Regions from separate parts of the Arthrobacter globiformis genome, predicted to be linked through region 4. Evidence: riboswitches for the same ligand, from Rfam matches in the RefSeq annotation. Region 4 holds a riboswitch; each other region holds the start of a gene.

Region 1 (3,545 bases), 860 kb from region 4:
TGGCGGCTGGAGCCTGGCTATTCCCGGGTCCGGATCCCCATGGCCATAGCAGCGGGCGGGGTGGCGGTTTTCTATTTCTGCCGGCTGGTTGTATTCCTCATTCAGGGGCAGGATGGTCCCGTTTTTGTCACATATTTTGGATCGGCCGTGACCACCATGGTCACCATGGTGCTGCTGGTGGTGGTTTCCTTCAGCATGGCGGGGCTGAGCACCGAGCAGCAAACGCGGGCGCTGCGCACGGTCGCCACCCAGGACGGGCTCACTGGCCTGCTTAACCGCGGCGCCTTCCTGGAGGCGGCAGCCGAAGAACTGGAACGCAGCAAGGCCGCCAGCAGCGGCGGCTCGCTGATCCTCGCAGACCTGGACCACTTCAAGTCAGTAAACGACACCTTCGGCCACGCGGCGGGCGACCTTGCACTGCGGGCCTTTGCCCAGGCGTGCAGCGCGTCGGTTCGGTCCACGGACGTTGCCGGGCGCTACGGCGGCGAGGAGTTCATCCTCCTGCTTCCCGGTGCGGGCCCAAAGAGCGCGGAAATCATTGCGGGTGAAATCAGCAGGAGGCTGGCAGAGCAGCACATCCCTGAAGTGTTGCGGATGCCGACCGTCAGCTACGGCATTTCCACCTACAACGCGAAAACCGCTGACCTCGACGAGGTGATCGCGGCTGCCGACGTCGCTCTTTATGAAGCCAAATCACAGGGGCGGAACCGCACGGTCAGGGGCTGAAGCGGAGATGCGCGGAGCTTCTGCCTCTTAAGGCAGGCACCGGATCCGGAATGCATGGGGGACAATCCGGACCCGGCGATCCTGACTCGCAGCCGGAGTCTGCGGTCTTTCATCAGGCATAGCCAGTGTGTTCCCCCCTCCTTGTAGAAAAGTGGGAGCACCTTGGGGGTGGCCGTGTTCCGCCGCCCCCAAGGCAGCGGAACACGGCGGTTTCTCAGCTCTGTTAGGCCGCGCGCACGAATGTGACAGGACCAGTGGCCGTGAGCCAGGACAGCGGGTGGGCCATGGTGGCGTTGATGCCGTTCATGCCGCCGCTGATCACCTTGCCGCCGCCGGCGTAGATGGCCACGTGGCCGGACTGCACAATCATGTCACCGGGCTGCGGGGTGGAGACGACCCTGCCGTGGCTCAGGAACTGCATCGGCGCGAGGTCACCCACGCGGATGCCGGCGGCGCCGAGGGCCTTCTCCACCATGGCGGTGCAGTCCTGCGTGATGCCGATCTGGGCATAGGCGGACGCCAGCATCGTGGCATTGACGCCTGCAGCGGCCTTGACGGGCGCCTTAGGTGCGGGAGCCGCAGCCTTGATGGTGACCTTCGGTGCGGGTGCGGCTGGCGCGGCTGCAGCCTTGGCGGGCGCAGCAGCCGGGGCGGCAGTGACGGAGGCGGCAGGTGCCGTAGCCGTCTTGACCGCAGGCTTCGCGGCCGGCTTTTCGACGACGACGGGGGCCGCCACCACGGGAGCCGGGGCCGACTTGACGGCGGGGCGTTCAAACTCGATCTTGACGCTGGAAGCGGCACTGAGGGGAGTCTGAGTCTGGCCAGCCGTCGCGGGGGCGGCGGCGGGAGCCTGGGCCTGCTGGGCCGGAGCGTTAGCGGCATTGGCCGCGACGCTGCCGGTGAAGGCCAGGCCGGATGCTGCAAGGATGGCCGCAGCACGGCGGCCAGAAATAAAGCGGAACGACATGAAGAAGCCTCTCCCGATGCCTGCGAGGTGAGCTGTCGGATTCGGATGGGAGGCACCCGGCCGCGGTCCTGAGCGTGGTCAGGAACTGCGCGGCTTCACCCCAAGGCCCGCTTCAAGCAGGCCGAAAGTGGTTTCCCCGTCTCTGCCGGACATGGGTTTTCGATTGGTTCCTCGGGCTGCGGCAGAGTTAGGCAATCAGCGCGGGAGTGCCTCATCGGTGAAAAAGGCACGTTTTCCACCGTACGGGAGGCCTTCCTCAATGTCACATTAAGGTAACGGGGCCGTGTCGTTTATTTCCACTTGCCCCGCTTGAGGTAGGGGGCCGAGGGCTGATTAGTGTGTTGAAAGTCACTCGGTTGCGTTGAGTTTCCCGGCGAGCCGTTCCCGCATCTGGATGCTGGCCGAGTTAAGGCCGATCAATTCCACCTCACGGCCGTGCCGGCGGTACTTCTCGGTGACCGCGTCCAGCACGGCGATGGTGGAGGCATCCCACAGGTGCGAGGCGTGCAGGTCGATCACTACGCCGTGGATGTCCGGCTCGGCGTCGCGGGCGTAGTCGAACTGCGTGTAGAGATCGTTGGAAGAGGCGAAGAACAGTTCGCCGTCCACCGTGTAGGTGGCCATCGTCAGGCCGTTGAGCTCCACTTCCGTCCGCTCCACGGTGGCGAAATGGGCCACCCGGCGCGCGAACATCGCCATCGCCGCCAGCACCCCGACGCCGACGCCGATCGCCAGGTTGTGAGTGACCACCACCGTGCCCACGGTGATCAGCATGACGGCGGTTTCCGACTTGGGCATCCGCTTTAGGGTGGCGGGTGCAATCGAGTGCCAGTCAAAGGTGATGGCCGAGATGAAGATCATCACGGCCACGAGGGCGGCCATGGGGATGAGGCCCACGATGTCGCCCAAGGTGACTACCAGCACCAGCAGGAAGACGCCCGCGAGGAATGTGGAAACCCGGCTCCGGGCGCCGGAGCCCTTGACGTTGATCATTGTCTGCCCGATCACCGCGCAGCCGCCCATGCCGCCCAGGAACCCGGTGACGATGTTGGCCACGCCTTGGCCCCAGGATTCGCGGGTCTTGTTGGAGCGGGTATCGGTGATGTCGTCCACCAGCTTGGCAGTCATCAGGGATTCCAGCAGCCCCACGAGCGCCATGGACAGCGAGAACGGTGCGATGGTTTGGAAGGTTTCCCACGTCACAGGCACATTCGGGATGAACAGCGTGGGCAGGCTTTCCGGCAGTTGGCCCTTGTCCTGGACGGTGGGGACGTCGATCCCGGCGACCACGGCGAGGACCGTCAGGAGGACGATGGCCACCAAAGGTGACGGCACCGCCGTCGTAATCCGGCGGAAGCCGATGACGATCAGCAGGCCCACGGCGGCCAGTGGATAGACGGGCCAGGGAACCCCGATCAGTTCCGGCAGTTGGGCCATGAACACGAGGATGGCCAGCGCGTTCACGAAGCCCACCATCACCGAGCGCGGGATGAATCGCATGAGCCGTGTGACGCCCAGGACTGCGAGCAGGATCTGGAAGACCCCGGCGAGGATTACCGCGGCGATCAGGTGGTCCAGTCCGTGGCTGCGCATCAGCGGCGCGATCACCAGCGCGACGGCGCCGGTTGCGGCCGAGATCATGGCGGGCCTGCCGCCCATAAAGGAGATGGTCACCGCCATGGTGAAGGAGGCGAACAGCCCAATTCTCGGGTCCACTCCGGCGATCACGGAGAATGCGATGGCTTCCGGAATGAGGGCGAGGGCCACCACCAGTCCGGCGAGGGCCTCGGTCTTGAGGCGCCGCGGGGAACGGAGTGTGGCCCGGACGGACTGGAGCTGTTCGGGCTTCATA
Region 2 (3,545 bases), 1.1 Mb from region 4:
AACGGATCAAGGCACTCGAGCGCTCCGTGGGTAGTGTGCTGGTGCGGCGCCTCAAGCCGGTCCGGACGACGCCGGCGGGCGAGCAGCTCCTCCGTTCAGCGCGCCAGCTGCTGCTCCTCGCCGACGAGGCGGTCCTTGGCCTGCGCGGGCCAGAACCTACGGAGAGGAACGACGGCAGGCGGCCGAGCGCCGAGCGGCTGAGGGTTCCCATCGTGGCTAATGCGGACTCGATAGCGACGTGGCTGCCGGCGGCCTACCGGGAGATCGCGCTCGGCGGCCGGGTGGCCCTTGAGCTGCTGCGCGACGACGAGCATGCCACAGCCGACCTCCTGCGGTCCGGCGACGCAGTAGGCGCGATCACCGCTGATCCCCGACCGGTGCAGGGGTGCACGATTCGCGCTCTCGGCACCATGGTGTACAGGGCCAAGGCGTCGCGCGAGTTTGCAGCGCGCTGGTTCCCCGACGGCCCCACCCCGGAAGCCCTCGCCGTCGCCCCGGTCATGCAGTACGACAGGAAGGACACCCACCAGCTCGCTGTCCTCGCGCGCATCGCGCCCGATGCCACTCCCCCACAGCACTTCATTCCCGATTCAGTCCAGTACGTCGAATCGATTCATGCCGGCCTGGGCTGGGGCATGGTGCCGGACCAGCAGGACCAGGAGAACTCACTCGTGGAACTCGACCCGGCGTGGAGCGAGGACCTACGCCTCTACTGGCAGGTGTGGACACTGGACTCGCCGGGCCTCGCGGAGGTGACGAACGCCGTCGTCCGCGCCGCCCAAGACCTGCCACCACACCAAAACTAGCCACCAAACACAGCAGCGGCGGGTGCTGATGCACCCGCCGCTGCTGTGTGTTTCGTACCGCCCTCAGGCGTTCACCCGCTGTTAGACGTTCACCCGCACGTAGGTGGAGCCGGTGAGCCAGGAGGCCGGGTGCACGATGGTTTCGTTGACGCCGTTCATGCCGCTGCTGATGGCCTGCCCGTTGCCGATGTAGACGCCGACGTGTCCGGCGCTGATCATCAGGTCACCGGGCTGCGGGGCGGAGACCGGGGTGCCGTACTGGTGGAACTGCGTGGGCGCGAGGTCACCGACCGACTTGCCGACCGAGCGCAGTGCCTGTTCCACCAAGATGGTGCAGTCCTGGGTGGCGCCGAGCTGCGCCCGGGCAGAGGCCACAATGGCTGCGCCCACGCCGCTGGCTGACTGGGTTGCAGCCGCTGTCGGAGCGGTTGCTGCTGCCGGCGTTATCGACGCGGAGGCGTTGTAGATTCCCATGCCGGCGGGCGCGGGGGCAGCCGGGGCTGCCGGAGCCGCAGGTACGGCCGGTGCTGCCGGAGCCGCGGGAGCTGCAGCTGCACCTGGTCCCGGGATGAGGATCTGGTCACCGGGGTAAATGACAGACGCCAGGGACAGGCCGTTCTCTGCGAGAAGAGTATCGAGGCTGACTCCGTGGCGTGCTGCGATGGCACCAAGGGTGTCACCGGGCACAACGGTGTGCGACGCGCCGGCAACAGCAGATCCTCCGCTTGCCGGGGCGGGGGCCGCCGGTGCGGCCGGGGCTGCCAGCGCCTGGCCAGCGGCGGACTGCACAGCAGCAGCGGCCGGGGCGGTCGCCGACTGTGCAGCGGCAGCGTCCGGCGTCTCCGGAGCGTAGGCACCAGCGTGTGCGGGTGCTCCGGCGCCGAAAAGAAGTCCGGAAGCGACGGCGGCGGCGGCCGCCGGCTTGGCAACCGAGGCCGCGTTGGACTTAAGGGAATACGACAGGCCCTGCAGGGCGATGGACGTCGTTGGGGTGGCGCGATGGCGTGCGGATATGGACTTACGTGACATGGTTGATTTGCCTCTCCCATGCCTGCGGGGTGAGCTGTCGGGTTCGGATGGGAGTCACCCGGTCCTGCCCGCCTCTAGGCGAAGCGTCTGGACTTAACCCCTAGGCCTTGGCGCGCAAGGCCGGTACTAAGGTGGTTCCCCCGTCCCTGCCTGTTGGTCATAGCGAACGGATCCCGGTCAGCGGCAGGGCTCGGCATTCTGCCCGGGAATGCCCTGAGCGGAACCAGGGCACCGGCCGAGGCTATCGCACTTGTGCACCAAAAGTCACATTTCAGTAACGAGGGTGTGTCGGAGAGCGTGTGGACAAACCCCGGATGCTGCACCCTAGAGGGCCTTCACCGCGCCCAGCACCTTCGTCAGGGACTCCTTTGCGTCGCCGAACAGCAGGGTGGTCTGCGGCTCGAACATGAGGTCGTTCTCGATCCCGGCGAACCCGGGGCGCATGGAGCGCTTAAGGAACACCACCTGCCGTGCGTCCGCCACCTCAAGGATCGGCATCCCGTAGATCGGTGAGCCGGCGGTGGTCTTGGCCGCGGGGTTCACGACGTCGTTCGCGCCCACCACCAGCGCGACGTCGGCGGTGCGGAACTCGGCGTTGATCTCACCCATTTCCTTGAGCGACTCGTAAGGCACGTTGGCCTCGGCGAGCAGCACGTTCATGTGCCCGGGCATGCGCCCCGCCACCGGGTGGATGGCGAAGTCCACGCGGGTACCCCGGGACTCCAGGGCCAGCGCCAGCTCTGCCGCGGTGTGCTGTCCCTGCGCGACGGCCAGCCCGTAACCGGGGACAATGATCACGCGCTGGGCGTAGCCCAGCAGCACGGCCACGTCCTCCGGGCTGGACGAGCGGACCGGACGGTCGCTCACGGCAGTGGATCCCGCCGTCGAACCTCCCCGGAACGCGCCGAACAGGATGCCGGCCACGCTGCGGCCCATGGCCGCGGCCATCGCCCGGGTGAGGATGGTGCCCGACGCCCCCACCAGCGTGCCGGCCACCACCAGGAGCACGTTGCCCAGCACCAGGCCCGAGGCCGCAACCGCCAGGCCGGTGAAGGCGTTGAGCAGCGAAATGACGATCGGCACGTCGGCGCCGCCCACCGGCAGCACCAGCAGCACGCCGGCCGCCAGGCCCAGCAGCAGAAGCAGCAACGCAAGAATCAGCGAGCCGCCCAGTACGACGGCCGACGCGGCACCGACGGCGGCAAGCAGCACCGCGCCCATGATCACCGGCAGGCCGGGGAACACCACGGGGCGCGTGGTCATGAGCTCCTGCAGCTTCGCGAACGTCACGGCGGAACCCGCGAAGGACACCGCCCCCACCAGCAGGGTGAAGACGACGGCGACGCGCACCCAGGCGTCCTCCGCATGCGGCAGTTCCAGCAGCGCCACGAGGGCGGCGGCGCCGCCGCCCACCCCGTTGAAGAGGGCGACGAGCTGCGGCATCTGGGTCATCTTGACGCGTCTGGCCACGGGGGCTGCCACGCCGGACCCCACCGCTATGGCGCCGAGGATCAGGGGGACGTTGTCCAGCCGAGTCGAGAAAAAGACGGTGATGACGGCGACCAGCGCACCAAAGGCGCCGATGAGGTTGCCGCGGCGGGCGGTGCGCGGGGAGTTAAGGCCCTTCAGCGCCAGGATGAAGAAGACGGCCGCCGCGAGGTAGAGCAGCGCGGTGACATTGGGATCCAGGAGGGTCAACGCTTGGCCTCC
Region 3 (3,545 bases), 140 kb from region 4:
TCGGTGGAAACCGGCCAGGACGGACGCCCGGCGGTCTTCCTGCGGCTGTAGTCAGCACCTGTCAGGACAGGTCGTAGACCGTGACGCCCCCGATGGTCTCGGCCTGGAAGGTGGCCGCCACCCGTGCTCGCGTTGTCTGCAACGGTAATGCGGAACGAGTGCGGGAATGTGCCGCGCAAGTAGGCGTGGAGCCGGCGCAGGCACTCCTCCAGGTCGCGTTCCTCGTTGTAAACCGGGATGGTCACGTCCAGGACCGGTTCCGTGGTGGCGGTGTCAATGGGCGCCCGCCGCGTGTGCCGGGTCTGCGCCGGGGCAGGTCCGGCCGCGCCGGCTCTCTGGAGCGCATGCGGCTGGGTGCGCAGCGGTGGGTGCGGCGGGGTTCCGGAGGCCCGGTCAGTGATGGTCATGGCTCAACAGTGGCCGCCGCTGTCATGAGGGTTTTAGGGCCGAGCTGTGCGGGGGCTGTGGAAGTGACTTCGACGCTCGCCTGCCGTCAGCATCAGCTGTGATTGCCGTTTTTCTGCGCCACCCTGCATGGTTGCCGCCGGTGTGGTGGACGCCGAGGCTTGCTTTCTGCACCACTTTGCCTGCGGCAGGAAGATCAGCGACGCAGAAGGGCCCCGGATCCGTGCGGATCCGGGGCCCTCGGCACCTAGGCGGTCAGCCTAAAGCGGTGCAAAAATGTTCGTCGTCAGCCCGATTGGCCGCGGGAACGCTCAGTACCAGTTGTGGGCGAGGTGCCAGTTCAGCGCACCGCACGGGGAGTTGTAGCGCTCCTGGATGTAGTCCAGGCCCCAGTTGATCTGGGTGCGGTAGTTGGTGCGGTAGTCCGCCCCGGCGGTAGCCATCTTCTCGGCGGGCAGTGACTGGACGATGCCGTAGGCGCCGCTGCTCGCGTTGGTGGCCGTCGTGCGCCATTCCGATTCCTTGGTCCAGAGCCGCTTCAGGCACTGCATCTGGTCAGCCGACCAGCCGAAGGACCCCAGCTTGCTGGCCGCGTAGGCCTGCGCGCCGGCGGGATCGTTCAGGGCCACAGGCGCAGCGGCCTTCGCGGGGGCAACCTTCGCGGGGGCAACCTTGGCGGCGGGAGCCGGGGCAGCCTTGGCGACGGGAGCAGCCTTGGGCGCGGCAGCCTTGGTGGCCGCCTTCGGAGCGGCCGCCTTGGGCGCCGCGGTCTTGGCGGCAGCCTTCGGCGTGGCTTTGGCGGTCGCCTTGGTTGCCGACTGCGGAGCGATGGACGCCGCGGAGGGCGCGGGCAGGGCGGAGATGAGCGTCTTGTCGAAGCTCAGGGTCTGCCCGGCGTCAGCGGTGGTGGCGGTCGTCTGAGCGGCGGAAGGCGTAGCCTGCTCGGCTGCCTGGCCTGCGGCGCCGACGCCAACGAGCACGGCTGCGGCAGTGGTTAGGACCGCTGCCCGGCGCCCGAAGGACGGAAGGCTTGCGGTCAAGCGGCCCCAGGCCGTCGCAGGCCGGGCCGGCTCTGCACGGTGACGGGAAATCTTGTGGTCAGACTGCTGGGAGGCGCGATCAGGGCGCGCCTGTGCCTTGAATTCAGACATGGTTGATTGCCTCTCAACACCTGCGGAGTTAGCTGTCGGGTTCGGATGAGGTCATCCGGCCGCACGGAAAATTCACGTGTCGGCTTCACCCCAAGGGCTGATGCGGAAAGCCCGGGACTCTGGTTCCCCCGCCTCTGCCTGAACTAGCGGAATCCGGGAAGCGGCAGAGCTGGGCGTCAATCCGGACATGCAGCTCTAGTGGCGGCTGCACGCTATCGACGGTACAGGAGGCTTTTGATTAAGTCACATTTAGGTAACGGAGGTCACGACGACGGCGCGGCGCCTTGCATGGGCAGCCGGACAGCAAATTCAGTCCGTCCCGGCCGGGACATGACCTCCACCGTGCCGCCGTGAGCCTCCGCGATGGACTGCACGATGGACAGGCCCAGGCCGCTGGTTCCTTCTGCCGGCGCAACCCCCGATTCCCCCTGCGAAGCCGCGGCACGGAGGGCCGTTTGCGCGCCTGCGCCGCCGGTAGAGGAACCCTTCGCCGTCGCGGATGCAGGCGCCAGGGGCGCCTGCGCCGGGGTCGCACGGGACGCGTCTGCGCGGGCGAAGCGCGCGAAGACCTTGTCCACAAATTCGGGCGGGATGCCGGCGCCGTCGTCCGTGACCATAATCACAGCGCTGCCGTCCGCCGACCGGATCACGCTGGTGGTCACCGTGGTGCCGGGCGGCGTGTGCTTGCGGGCATTGGAGAGAAGGTTGACGAGGACCTGGTGCAGCTGTGAGGCATCGCCCCGGACCGACACAGGTTCCTCGGGAAGGTCGAGGTGCCACGCCCGGTCCGGTGCCATGACTTTTTCGTCGCTGACGGTCTCAATCACGAGCTGCGTAAGGTCCACGTCGCTGAGCTTGGGCGGCTGGCCCTCGTCGAGCCGGGCCAGCAGCAGGAGGTCCTCCACCAGGGCGGTCATCCGTTCCGACTGGCTCTGCACGCGTGCCAGGGACCGCTGCCCGTCCGGAGTGAACTTTTCGGTCATGCGCATCAGCTCGGTGTAGCCGCGGATGGCCGTGAGCGGAGTGCGGAGCTCATGGGAGGCGTCCGCCACGAACTGCCGCACCTTCATTTCGCTTTCCTGCCGCGCTTCCAGCGCGTTGGAGACGTTGTCCAGCATCTGGTTCAGGGCGTGACCCACGCTGCCCACTTCGGTGCCGGGATGGGCGTTCGACGGCGGGACGCGGACGGCGAGTGCCACCTCACCGGCGTCCAGCGGCAGGCGAGACACCTGGGTGGCCACCTCGGAGAGCTGCTTCAGGGGTTTCATGGTGCGGCGGATGAGCACCGTCCCGGCAAGGCCGATCAGCACAAGGCCGCCCAGCGAGACGATGGTGATGGTCCACACGAGCGACGTCAGGGTGTTCTGCTTTTCCGCGAGCGGGAGCCCGGTGACTATCACGTCGCCGTAAGGCGCCTGGGCGGCGACCAGGCGGTAGGTGCCAGAGGACAGGGTGCGTTCGACGGGCACGCCGTCGCGTCGGAGCGCCAGGAGGACCTGGTCGTCCGCTGCCGACAGCGAGGCGACGGTGGCGTCCGTGGCAATGAAACCTGCACTGATGACGATACCGTCCTCGATCCGGGCCGTCACGGTGCCTACGCGCTGGCCGCGGGCGCCCAGCGGATCGGGCTTGGTGCCAGGATTGCCCTGCGGTGGCCGGCCGAACTCGCTGGAGCGGTGCGCCGCATCCGAGAGCTGCTTGTCCAGCTGCTGGGTCAAATAGGAGTCCATCGAGGCGTAGCTGAACAGGCCGATCGCGCCGCAAATGGCCACCAAAAGCGCCATGGCAACGAGGACCAGGCGCGTGCGGAGGTGCCAGGTGTCCGGCTTCAGCCAGCTTCGGCGCTGGGTACGGATTGCACCCGAAAGGTTTGCCACGGCCTACTCTGCCGGCTTGATGACGTAGCCCGCGCCGCGGACCGTGTGAATCATCGGCGGGTGCACGGCATCCACCTTTTTGCGCAGGTATGAGATGTACAGTTCGACGATG
Region 4 (3,545 bases):
CCGGCGCTGCGCCGCCGTCGAACATGCGACCGCCGCTGCAGCTTGCCGGATCCCGGTGCGGCGGGCCCGCGGTACGGTGGGACGGACGCAATTACTGTGCTCGAGGAGCTGAGCTGAATGACGGATCTGATCGACACCACGGAGATGTACCTTCGCACCATTTTGGAGCTGGAGGAAGAGAACATCGTGGCGCTTCGGGCACGCATTGCCGAACGTCTCCGCCACTCAGGCCCCACCGTTTCGCAGACCATCGGCAGGATGGAGCGGGACGGCCTCGTCGTCGTCTCCGGCGACCGCCACCTTGAACTGACCGAGGTGGGCCGCAAGCGCGCCACCGAGGTCATGCGCAAGCACCGCCTCGCCGAGCGCCTCCTCGCGGACGTGATCGGCCTGGACTGGGCCTACGTCCATGACGAGGCCTGCCGGTGGGAACACGTCATGAGTGAACGGGTGGAGCGCAGGATCTACGAACTGCTCGACCACCCCACGGAGTCCCCCTACGGCAACCCGATTCCCGGCCTGGCCGCACTCGGCGGGCAGCCCGCCCGCCCGTTCTCGGACGGCGTGGTGAACCTGCTCGACGCCATGACCAGCTACGGCCCGGAATCCAAGGTCACCGTCAGCCGCCTCGCGGAACCCATCCAGGTGGAGCCGGAACTGCTCCTCCAGCTCGATGAGGGCGGGATCCGGCCGGGCGCCGCCGTCTCGCTTGAACGTGTGGGGGAGTACATTTCTGTCCGCGTGCCCGGGTTTGAGGGCGCCCTTGAGCTGCCGCCGGAAGTCGCTGCGCACGTGTTCGTGCGCGTGGACTAGCTCCCAAAGGCGCCAGGCCGGATGCCGCCGTCCTGTCTGACATCTGCAGGCAGGATGACCTACCACTTGTGCACAGTGAATATAACGGAATTATTACTGCGCCCCTTAATCATCTATAGTTAAACGGCAACGCCGATGCACAAGCGTTACCTGATCTGGAGCCGAACCTTGCCAGCAGATCAGTAGCACGAGTCACCCACTGGCAGGGGCGGGGGAACCACAACCGGCTGTTCTTACAGCCTTGGGGTGAAGTCCGCAGCAGCAAGTCTCTTCCGCAGAAGGAATCCTCCCGGGATACCCCTGTGCCGGAATGGCTTGTTATGGCGGGCCGGGTCCGAACTCTCTGACCCGAATCCGACAGCTAACTTCGCAGGCTATCCAGAGAGGAAGCAGTACTTGTCCATGCAGAATGCCCGGGGCCGCCGCCGCGCGACCGGTCCCGCTCCTGAGCCGCGCCTCGCGGAGGCCATTGCCGCGGACCGCCCCCGGGACGCCCAGCGTGAAGCGCGCCGCCGCCGTCGGGGTCCGTTCCGGCAGGTTACGGATTTCGCCTCGGCCAGTGGCGTCGGGCAAAAGGCTGGAGTGGCCCTTGCCGCCACCGGCCTGCTGCTGACCGTGACTGTTCCCGCGACCAGCCCCGTCCTGGCTGCCGGAGAGCAGCAGGGAGGGGCATCCGCGTCCGCCGCCTCACCGGCCCAGCCGAAGGTCTCCGCGGAAGCGGCAGCAAAGATCGACTTCAGCCGCACGTCCGTCTCCACCACCGGTGACCCGGACGGAAAGCTCAAGCAGCTCCTGAGTGCCCAGTCGGCCGGGAGTATCAAGCGTGCGGCTTCGGTGGGCACCCTGGGCGGGCCGCTGACCACGCTGGTCAAGTCCTCTCCGTTCGGTTACCGGGTCAGCCCGATCACCGGCGGCGCCGGCGAGTTCCACCGCGGCCAGGACTTCGCCGCCCAGTGCGGCACGCAAGTGCTTGCTGCTGCCAGCGGCAAGGTCACCTTCTCGGGCTGGCATCCGTACGGGGGAGGCAACCGCGTGGTCATCGACCACGGCAACGGCTTGGAGACCACGTACAACCACCTGTCGTCCTCCAGCGTCGAGGTTGGCCAAAAGGTCACCCGCGGTGAAGCGATCGCCCTCAGCGGGACCACCGGCGCGTCCACCGGCTGCCACCTCCACTTCGAGGTGATGGTCAACGGGGATGTCGTTGATCCCACCGGCTGGCTCTGAGCCCAGTCGAGTGAGCACTCTCATTCCTGTGACACGCCGTGACCTGAATGTGACATTAGCTCCGAACTGCTGTACCGTCTAAACCGCGTCAACTTTTCCGAAGTTGACGCTCTTGAGTGGATTGCCTAGCTCTGCCACCGCTCAAGGTCCGTTCGCATTACATCGTCTGGCAGGGGCGGGGGAACCAATTTTGGTCTTCGCAAGAAGGCCTTGGGGTTAAGTCGCAAAGCTTCTCAGGAAGCGGAGCGGCCGGGTGCACTCCCATCCGAATCCGACAGCTCACCTCGCAGGCATTGGGAGAGGCTACCTTCGTGTCTTCACGCCACAATGCCGCGCGCCACCGCGCGCAAACGGTTCGTATGAACCCCTTGGACTCCGTGTCCAAGGCGGTTAGCGCCAATGCCGGCACAGTTGGTCGCCAGGCAGCTGTTATCGCAGCCGCTTCAGGTCTCATCCTGAGCGTTGGCATGCCTGCCAACGCAGCCGACGCCAACATTGGTGTTTCCGCCTCCTCGGAGACCGGATCCCAGGCCGCGCAGCTTGCTGTGACGGCCGCGCCAACCGCCACTGTCACCTTCGAGCGTCCTGCCGTCACCACGGTGGCCGCCCCGGTCGCCGAAACCATTGCTCCGCAGTCGAGCGATGAGGGCCCGGCGGGCGACGCAGGCCAGGCCAGCGACGAGAGCGCCGGTGCGGCCCAGGCCGTCACCGCCAAGTCCACCGATGGTGCGGCCTCCGCCGCAGCGTCAGGGCTGGCTGCGATCGCGTACACCGGCATCGGCAACCCGTACGTCTGGGGCGGCACAACCCCCAGCGGCTGGGACTGCTCCGGCTTCACCCAGTGGGTTTACGCTCAGGCAGGCATCAGCATTCCCCGTGTCAACGCGTGGAACGCCATGAAGCCCACTTCGACGCCTGCTCCCGGCGACCTGGTCATGCAGAACGGCGGCGCCCATGTGGGCATCTACGTCGGCAACGGCATGATGATCAGCGCGCTGAACCCCTCGGACGGAACGCTCCTGCACGCGGTGTCCGCCACGGGCACGTCCTCCTTCTTCACCCTTCGCTAAAAATCCGATTCGAGACGGGCCGGCTTACCCCCAAGATGCCGGCGCGTCGATAACCCACGCCTGCTACCGCGGTCCGTGGAACACGAAAGAGAGAAATTAATGACTACACGTGCGACCATTGCACGCCACCGCGCCGAGGTCACCAAGACCAACTCGCTGGCTGTCATTGCCAAGGCCGTCGGCGACAACGCCGGTGGCATGGGCCGCCAGGCGGCAGTTATCGCTGCTGCTTCCGGTCTTGTCCTGACCAGCGGCATCGCCGCCAACGCTGCTGAAACCAACGTTCAGCGCGAATCCGCCGCAGCTTCCACCCTGGAAGTCGAGTCCGCTGCACCGGCCGCCATCTCCGCTGCATCCAGCATCGCGATCTCCTACGAGAAGCCTGCTGTCTCCACCGCCCCGGCTCCCGTCGTCGAGGCCCCCAAGCCTGTCGTC

The links. A riboswitch is a leader RNA that binds a small molecule or an ion and turns the genes downstream of it on or off. The one in region 4 is predicted to bind cyclic di-AMP.
Region 1: another riboswitch for cyclic di-AMP. It lies ahead of QFZ33_RS01655 (NlpC/P60 family protein); the one in region 4 lies ahead of QFZ33_RS05655 (C40 family peptidase).
Region 2: another riboswitch for cyclic di-AMP. It lies ahead of QFZ33_RS00665 (C40 family peptidase); the one in region 4 lies ahead of QFZ33_RS05655 (C40 family peptidase).
Region 3: another riboswitch for cyclic di-AMP. It lies ahead of QFZ33_RS05000 (hypothetical protein); the one in region 4 lies ahead of QFZ33_RS05655 (C40 family peptidase).

The regions. Positions count from the first base shown of each region.
Region 1 covers NZ_JAUSXI010000001.1:347,007-350,551, forward strand. Annotated here, with positions in the region: gene QFZ33_RS01650 (GGDEF domain-containing protein) at 1-726, shown strand, start outside; gene QFZ33_RS01655 (NlpC/P60 family protein) at 950-1,693, opposite strand; cyclic di-AMP (ydaO/yuaA leader) riboswitch at 1,697-1,861, opposite strand; gene QFZ33_RS01660 (SulP family inorganic anion transporter) at 2,042-3,544, opposite strand.
Region 2 covers NZ_JAUSXI010000001.1:135,008-138,552, forward strand. Annotated here, with positions in the region: gene QFZ33_RS00660 (ArgP/LysG family DNA-binding transcriptional regulator) at 1-806, shown strand, start outside; gene QFZ33_RS00665 (C40 family peptidase) at 888-1,835, opposite strand; cyclic di-AMP (ydaO/yuaA leader) riboswitch at 1,840-2,010, opposite strand; gene QFZ33_RS00670 (NAD(P)(+) transhydrogenase (Re/Si-specific) subunit beta) at 2,160-3,533, opposite strand; gene QFZ33_RS00675 (NAD(P) transhydrogenase subunit alpha) at 3,530-3,545, opposite strand, start outside.
Region 3 covers NZ_JAUSXI010000001.1:1,068,434-1,071,978, forward strand. Annotated here, with positions in the region: gene QFZ33_RS04990 (HAD-IA family hydrolase) at 1-51, shown strand, start outside; gene QFZ33_RS04995 (hypothetical protein) at 1-407, opposite strand, end outside; gene QFZ33_RS05000 (hypothetical protein) at 717-1,556, opposite strand; cyclic di-AMP (ydaO/yuaA leader) riboswitch at 1,560-1,715, opposite strand; gene QFZ33_RS05005 (sensor histidine kinase) at 1,820-3,433, opposite strand; gene QFZ33_RS05010 (response regulator transcription factor) at 3,437-3,545, opposite strand, start outside.
Region 4 covers NZ_JAUSXI010000001.1:1,210,141-1,213,685, forward strand. Annotated here, with positions in the region: gene QFZ33_RS05645 (metal-dependent transcriptional regulator) at 118-813, shown strand; cyclic di-AMP (ydaO/yuaA leader) riboswitch at 963-1,204, shown strand; gene QFZ33_RS05650 (M23 family metallopeptidase) at 1,216-2,040, shown strand; cyclic di-AMP (ydaO/yuaA leader) riboswitch at 2,177-2,347, shown strand; gene QFZ33_RS05655 (C40 family peptidase) at 2,400-3,110, shown strand; gene QFZ33_RS05660 (NlpC/P60 family protein) at 3,210-3,545, shown strand, end outside.